Regions from separate parts of the Zoogloea sp. JDB1 genome, predicted to be linked through region 2. Evidence: predicted binding sites of a transcription regulator. Region 2 holds the regulator's gene; the other holds the start of a gene.
The links. Region 2 encodes LexA, which represses DNA repair genes until DNA is damaged. Its sites were predicted from a motif close to ACTGTATNTANATACAGT; they were not measured.

Region 1 (3,704 bases), 820 kb from region 2:
CCCTGGATTGGCCCCGGGCGGACGATGGCCACCTCGACGACCAGGTCGTAGTAGGTACGGGGCCTCAGGCGGGGCAGCATGCTCAGCTGGGCCCGGGACTCCACTTGGAAGACGCCCATGGCGTCGGCTTCGCACAGCATGTCGTAGACGGGGGCCTGCTCCCGCGGGATGTCGGCCACCGTGAAGGGGCGGCCGCGCCAGCGGGAGATGAGGTCCAGGCTGCGGCGGATCGCCGACAGCATGCCGAGGGCCAGCACGTCCACTTTCAGCAGCCCGAGGGTTTCCAGGTCGTCCTTGTCCCACTGAATGACTGTGCGTTCGGTCATGGCGGCGTTTTCGACCGGGACCAGTTCGGCAAGCGGTCCGCGGGAAATCACGAAGCCCCCCACGTGCTGGGACAGGTGACGGGGAAAGCCGACGAGCGTATTGGCGAGTTCGAGCAGCCGTTGAGTACGCGGTGCGTCCGGATCGAGGCCGGCTTCGCGCAGGCGCTCCGGAGCTACCTGGCTGCCGTCCCACCAGGCCAGGCGGCGGCTGAGCTGTTCCAGTTGGCCGAGATCAAAGCCGAGGGCACGGCCCGCATCACGGAGGGCGCTGCGGGGACGGTAGCGGATTACAGTGGCGGTCAGGGCGGCCCGGTCCCGGCCATATTTTTCGTAGATGTACTGGATGATCTCCTCGCGCCGGTCGTGTTCGAAGTCCACGTCGATGTCGGGCGGTTCCCGGCGCTCCTTCGACACGAAGCGCTCGAAGAGCAGATGCCCGTCCTCCGGCGTGACCGCGGTGATGCCCAGCGCGTAGCACACCACCGAGTTGGCCGCCGAACCGCGGCCCTGACACAGGATCTTCTTGCTACGGGCGAAGCGGACGATGTCCTCAACGGTAAGGAAGAAGGCCTCGTATTTGAGATCGATGATCAGCGCGAGCTCCTTGTCGGCCTGGGCGCGGATGTCGGCCGGAACCCGATCCCGACCGTGCGCGGCAGGCGGGTAGCGGCGCTGCAAGCCGGCGTTCACCAAGGTGCGTAGATGGGAGCCTGCCGTTGTGCCGGCAGGCACGATTTCTTCTGGATATTCGTAACCGAGTTCGCCAAGTGGGCATTCGCAGCGGGCGGCGATACGCAGCGTCTCGGCCAGCCACTCCGGTGGGTGGCGGTGGGCGAGGCGCTGGCGGCTCTGCAGGTGGAGTTCGGCATTGGCGACTAGCCGGTAGCCGGCCTCGTCGAGGCTGCAATGATGGCGCAGTGCACTCAACACATCGGCCACGGGCTGGCGCGACGGGTGGTGCATCAGAGGTGCGCAGGTGCTGGCGACCGGGATGCCGGCGGCGTGTGCTGATGCGCTGATCCACGCCTGTCGGCGGCGGTCGTCGGCGCCCATCGGGAGGAGGGCGGCGATCCAGGCCCTGCCAGGGAAAAGGGCGGCCAGCCAGCCGGCTTCGTCCGTGAGTGTGGTGGAGACGGCGTCCGGCGGAATCAGCAGGGCCAGGCAGTGGCCGAAGTCGCCGTTCAGATCGTGCCGGTGCAGCTGGTACTGCCCCTTCTCCATTGCTAGCCGGCCGTGACTGATGAGGCGGCACAGCTGGCCGTAACCCTGCCGGTTCTCGGCGAGCAGCACGAGCTGCGGGCCGTCCTCGAGCTGGATGCGGGTGCCGACGATCAGCTGCAGCCGTTCCTTGCGCGCCTGCCAGGCAGCGTAAGCCCGCACGACGCCGGCCATGGAGCATTCGTCGGCCAGCGCCAGCGCGGTATAGCCGAGGGCCGCGGCCTGTTCGACAAGCTCCTCCGGGTGGGAGGCGCCGGTCTGGAAGCTGAAGTTGGAGCGGGCACAGAGCTCTGCAAAAGCGGGAGGATCCTGTTGGGGCATGAAATAACTGTATATAAATTCAGTTATCTCAACAAGCCACACTTCCACGCTTCAATACGTGCTCAAAAAGAACAGCCCCGACACGGCGTGAGCCGGTGTCGGGGCTGTTCCGGGAGCGGCGACCTATCAGGTCACCAGGCTCCCGGTGGCTGCAGCCGCTTCGCGATCAGGCGAAGTTGGCGGCAGCGAAGTCCCAGTTGGCCAAGCTGTTCAGGAAGGTTTCCACGAACTTGGGACGGGCATTGCGGTAATCGATGTAGTAGGCGTGTTCCCACACGTCGATGGTCAGCAGGGGCTTGCCTTCGCCGCTCTTCAGCGGGTTGCCGGCGGCGCCGGTGTTGACGATGTTGACGGAGCCGTCGGCCTTCTTGACCAGCCAGGTCCAGCCGGAACCGAAGTTGCCGACGGCGGAAGCCTGGAAGGCCTTCTTGAACTCGTCGAAGGAGCCCCACTTGGCGTTGATGGCGTCAGCCAGCGCGCCAGCCGGAGCGCCGCCGCCGTTCGGCTTAAGGGAGCTCCAGAAGAAGGTGTGGTTCCAGACCTGGGCTGCGTTGTTGTAGATGCCGCCGGCAGGGGCCTTCAGGAAGGTCTCTTCGACGGACAGGTTTTCGTACTCGGTGCCCGGGATGAGGTTGTTCAGGTTGGTCACATAGGCTTGGTGGTGCTTGCCGTAGTGGTATTCGAAGGTTTCTTCGGAAATGTGGGGCACCAGGGCGTTCTTGGCGTAGGGCAGTTCGGGCAGGGTATGAGCCATTTGTTTCTCCGGGGTGTAGGAAATTGTCCGACTATTCTAGTCGGGATTGGATTCTCTGCACAATCGGCCTCGGCGTACCTCATCCGGTCGCCGGTTCCATCCGCTATTTTGCACCGCAACTAGCCGGAATGCTTGTCTACCTTTGCATCTACGACGCCGTCGTGGAGTTCGACGCTGATGCGATCTCCTGGTACCAGCCCCTTGACGGAGCGAACGATCTGCCCCGAGGCGTCCCGCGTGATGCTGTAGCCGCGGGACAGGACGCCGCGGGGATCGAGGTGGGCAAGGTGTTGGTTCAGGGTGTTGAGTTGCATTCGTCGGTCGGCTAGCAACTTGTGCATGGCGCGCTGCAGTCCTTGCTCTAGCATGTTCAGCTTCTGTTGCCGGCTGGCCAGATCGGGCCTGCGGGCGGCCAGGCGCAGTTCTAGTGTGGTGACCCGCGTCCGTTGGGCCGCAATCTGCCGGGTGATGCGGGCCTGCAGGCGTTGCTGCAGATTTTCCAGCTGCAGCCGGCTGGCGTACAGGCGCTGGCGGGGGTGGATCAGGCGCGCGGCGGCCCGGTCGAGGCGCTGGGCGGCGTTCTCCATGCGCCGCTCCATCGCCCGCTTGAGGCGGTGCGCCAATTGTTCCAGTCCATCCCGTGCTTCCACATAGCCGGCGCTGACCAGCTCGGCTGCCGCGGTCGGCGTGGCCGCACGCAGGTCGGCGGCGAAGTCTGCAATGCTCACGTCGGTCTCGTGGCCGACGCCGACCACCACCGGCAAGGGGCACGCGCGAACGGCCCGGGCGACGCTTTCGTCGTTGAAGGCCGCGAGGTCTTCCAGGCTGCCGCCGCCGCGTACCAGCAAAAGCACGTCGTTGCCGTCCTGCCGGGCGCGGAGGCCGGCCTGGCGGATGGCTGCGACGATCTGGGCGGGCGCGTCGGCCCCCTGGACCAGACTTGGATACAGGCTGAGCCGAACGTGTGGCGCCCGGCGCGCCAGTGCGGCCGTCACGTCGCGCCACGCGGCGGCCTGGGGAGACGTGACGACTGCAATACCTTGCGGAAAGCGTGGCAGCGGACGCTTGCCCGCCAGGTCGAACAA
Region 2 (3,704 bases):
CGCCGTCATCGATTTGCCGCAGCCGGATTCGCCGACCAGCGCCAGCGTGCGTCCCGCCGCCACCTCGAAGCTGATGCCATCCACCGGGCGGACGCGCTTGCCGGCGTTCCGCAGTTCGACCTGCAGGCCATTCACCTGCAACAGCGCCTGATTGTCCGAGTCCAATCCATTCATTCCAAAAAAAACGGACCGCAGAGCGGCCCGTTCAGCGAGTTCAGGTTGGCCGGAGCCGGAATGAAACCGACCTGCCGACCACCCGTCTCATCAGTGGTGATGGCCGCCATCACCGTGGACATGGCCATGGCCGATTTCTTCGGCGCTGGCTGCACGCACGCTCTTGACGGTGATGTCGAAGACCAGCGCAGTGCCGGCGAGGGGATGGTTGCCATCCACCACGACCTTGCCGTCGGCGATGTCGGTGATGCGGTAGACCATTTCGTCCTCGCCATCTTCGCCGACACGCTCGAAGGACATGCCGACCTCGATGTTGTCGGGGAACAGGCTAGCCTCTTCCACCAGCACCAGTTCTTCGTCGTATTCGCCAAAGGCGTCTTCCGGCTGCAGCTTGACCTTCAGGCTGTCACCGGCGTTCTTGCCGTGCAGGGCCTCCTCGATCACGGTGAAGATGCCGTCGTAACCGCCATGCAGGTACACCAGCGGATGCTGGCCGTCGTCGATCACGTTGCCATCCGGGTCGGTAACCTTGTAGTCAAGCGTGACGACCGTGTTCTTGGCGATTTCCATTTACATTCCTTGAGTTGAGTTGCTTTATCAGCTGGAAGACTTCGGCGGCATGGCCGCGCGGATTCACATCGTGCAGCACATGCTGCACCACCCCGTCACTGGAGATGATGAAGGTCGAGCGACGCACGCTGCGCTTGGCGACCCCATCCACCACCGCCGACAGCCACACACCGTAAAGCCGGCAGACCTCGCCGTCCTCGTCGGACAGCAATTCCACCGACAGGCCGTGCTGGTCGCGGAAATCGGCATGGGTCAGGCAGTCGTCGGGACTGATGCCGATCACCATGCAGTGTTCCTGCTCGAAGTCGGCATCGTGGTCACTGAAATCGATGGCCTGGCGCGTGCAGCCGGGGGTGTTGTCACGGGGATAGAAGTACAGGACTACGTGTCTGGAACCCAGCACCGACGCCAGATCGAACATCTCCATGTCGGCATCGGGCAGGGAAAAGAGCGGAGCGGGCGAGCCTTCAGAAGGCGACGCGGGCGAGTCGGAGGATTCTAACCGAGCAGCGCTGAGAACTCTACCCGAAGCGTGTTGCGGGCCGACGAACATGGGCATCTCTCCTCCGGGGGCTGGGCTCTCGCGAACCCGTGCGGGTTGGGGTGAAATCTATCTATGTGGCGTGCCTTGTCTACGAAATCTGTTGGCTGGTGTTCCGGATGCCAGCTTGCCACACCTGCATCAATCAGGAGAAGGCATGCTCTTGAATGGATAGTCCACCGGGGGCGGAGGCTCAAGTCATTTATGCCCGGAGCCCGCAGTTTGTCACGCTTCCCGAGGCTCGGCTCCCGGTTGGCAAAGGCACGCCCGGCTTGCCATCCGTCGCAACCTGTATAAAATTACACAAGACTCACAGGAGCCCTCAATGTCCGACAATCTCACCCCCCGCCAACAGGAAATCCTCCAGCTGATCCGCGACACCGTGGAGCAGGAAGGGCGTCCGCCGACCCGGGCCGAGATCTGCACCGCCTTCGGCTTCCGCTCCCCCAACGCGGCGGAAACCCATCTGCGTGCCCTGGCCGCCAAGGGCGTCATCTCCCTGGAAGAAGGCCGCGCCCGCGGTATCCGCCTGAAGGAAGCCCTCGGCCTGCCACTGATCGGGCGGGTCGCCGCCGGCAGCCCCATTCTCGCCGCCGAGCACGTGCAAGGCCGCTACCAGGTGGATCCGGGCCTGTTCTCCCCGCGCGCCGATTACCTGCTGATGGTGCGCGGCCTCAGCATGCGCGACGCCGGCATCCTCGACGGCGACCTGCTGGCCGTCCATCGCACCACCGAAGTCCGGGACGGGCAAATCGTCGTCGCCCGCGTGGAGGACGAAGTCACCGTCAAGCGCCTGGCCCGCAAAGGCCCCATCGTCGAGCTGCTGCCGGCCAATCCGGACTTTGAACCCATCGTCGTGGACACCCGCAACGACCAGCTGGAGATCGAAGGCATCGCCGTCGGCCTGATCCGCAACGACAGTTTCTGACCACCGGCATCGCCTGAACCACGCCATGGCCGCCCCCGCCCTATCCCTGGACAACCTTGTCTGGCGCGGCGACCGGCTGGCCACGCCGGCCCTGCCGGGGCGGCCGACCGGCCATGCCGCACTCGACGCAGTCCTGCCCGGTGGCGGCTGGCCCCTCGCCGCGCTGAGCGAACTGCTGCTGCCCCGCAATGGCGTCGGTGAACTGGGGCTGTTGCTGCCCCTGCTCGCCAACGTGCCGGCAGGGCGCTGGGCGGCCTGCATCGCCCCGCCCGGCCTGCCCTATGCGCCGGCCCTGGCGGCGGCCGGGGTTCCCCTCGAACGCCTGCTCATCGTCCAGCCCGAGAGTCCGGCCCACGCCCGCTGGGCGGCCCGCCAGGCCCTCGACTCCCGCAGCTGCGAGGTGGTCCTGCTATGGCTGGCCGACGCCGACATGGGCGCCCTGCGCCGCCTGCAACTGGCCGCCGAGGAAAGCGGCACGCCGCTGATCCTGCTCCGCCCAGAAAGCGCGGCCCATCAACCCTCGCCAGCCGTCCTGCGGCTGGCCCTCAGCCCCTGCCGCGGCGGCCTCGGGATCCGCATCCTCAAGCGCCGCGGGCCGCAACTGGCCGCCCCCCTGGCGCTCGAACTCCCGTGGCCAGGCGGTGGCACACGGCCCGACGGCGGCCTCGAACATCCTTCGACGGCAACGATCGATCCGCAGCAGCCCTCCTCCCCCTCCGGCAAGCATGCTCTGGTGCGCCCTTTACCTCCCCGATCTGCCCCTCCAGGTCTTCACGCGGGGGCGCAGTGAGGCCGCCCCGCTTGCGGTCCTCGATGGCCACCCTCGCCGGCGGGTGGTGGCCGCGGATCCGGCGGCAATGGCGCGCGGCGTGGAGCCAGGGCTTGGGCGGGCCAGCGCACTGGCCATAGCGCCGGAGCTGTGCCTGGTCAACCGGCAGCCCGCCCTCGAGCACGCGGCGCTGATCGACATAGCCACCTGGGCCGGACGTTTCACCCCGGCCATCAGCCTCGACCCGCCCCACGCCATCCTGCTGGAGGTGGAAACCTGCCTGCGCCTGTTCGGTGGGCTCGTTCCACTGGGCCGGCAGATCACCAAGGGCATCGAGGAACTAGGTTTCCACGCCCGCCTGGCGGTTGCACAGACACCGCTGGCGGCCCGCTGGCTGGCCCGTTTCGGCGCTGGGGATGACGCCGGAAAAGCACTGGCGGCGCGGCTCGATCCGCTGCCGCTGATCGCCCTCGCCGACGGCACGCCGGTCAGCCCCGACAGCCTGGACCTGCTCACCGGTACCGGCCATGCCAGCCTGGGAGAGGTGTGCCGCCTGCCGCGCCACGGTCTGGCCCGGCGCCACGCCCAGGCGGTCACCGACGCCCTCGACCGGGCTTACGGGCGCATCCCCGATCCGCGTCCGTGGTTCTCTCCGCCCGAACGCTATGCGTCCCGCCTGCCGCTGCCGACTCCGTCCGATCAGGTGGACACCCTGCTGTTCG

Region 1: the regulator LexA is predicted to act here: its motif matches at 1,872-1,889, upstream of AC1PPK_RS19780 (error-prone DNA polymerase).

The regions. Positions count from the first base shown of each region.
Region 1 is NZ_CM161496.1:4,363,320-4,367,023, reverse strand. Features, by position in the region: gene AC1PPK_RS19780 (error-prone DNA polymerase) at 1-1,865, opposite strand, end outside; gene AC1PPK_RS19775 (superoxide dismutase) at 2,032-2,619, opposite strand; gene xseA (exodeoxyribonuclease VII large subunit) at 2,739-3,704, opposite strand, start outside.
Region 2 is NZ_CM161496.1:3,542,828-3,546,531, reverse strand. Features, by position in the region: gene AC1PPK_RS15980 (ABC transporter ATP-binding protein) at 1-165, opposite strand, end outside; gene AC1PPK_RS15975 (FKBP-type peptidyl-prolyl cis-trans isomerase) at 265-744, opposite strand; partial or broken gene AC1PPK_RS15970 (peroxiredoxin) at 710-1,210, opposite strand; gene lexA (transcriptional repressor LexA) at 1,611-2,213, shown strand; gene imuA (translesion DNA synthesis-associated protein ImuA) at 2,239-3,003, shown strand; gene AC1PPK_RS15955 (Y-family DNA polymerase) at 2,939-3,704, shown strand, end outside.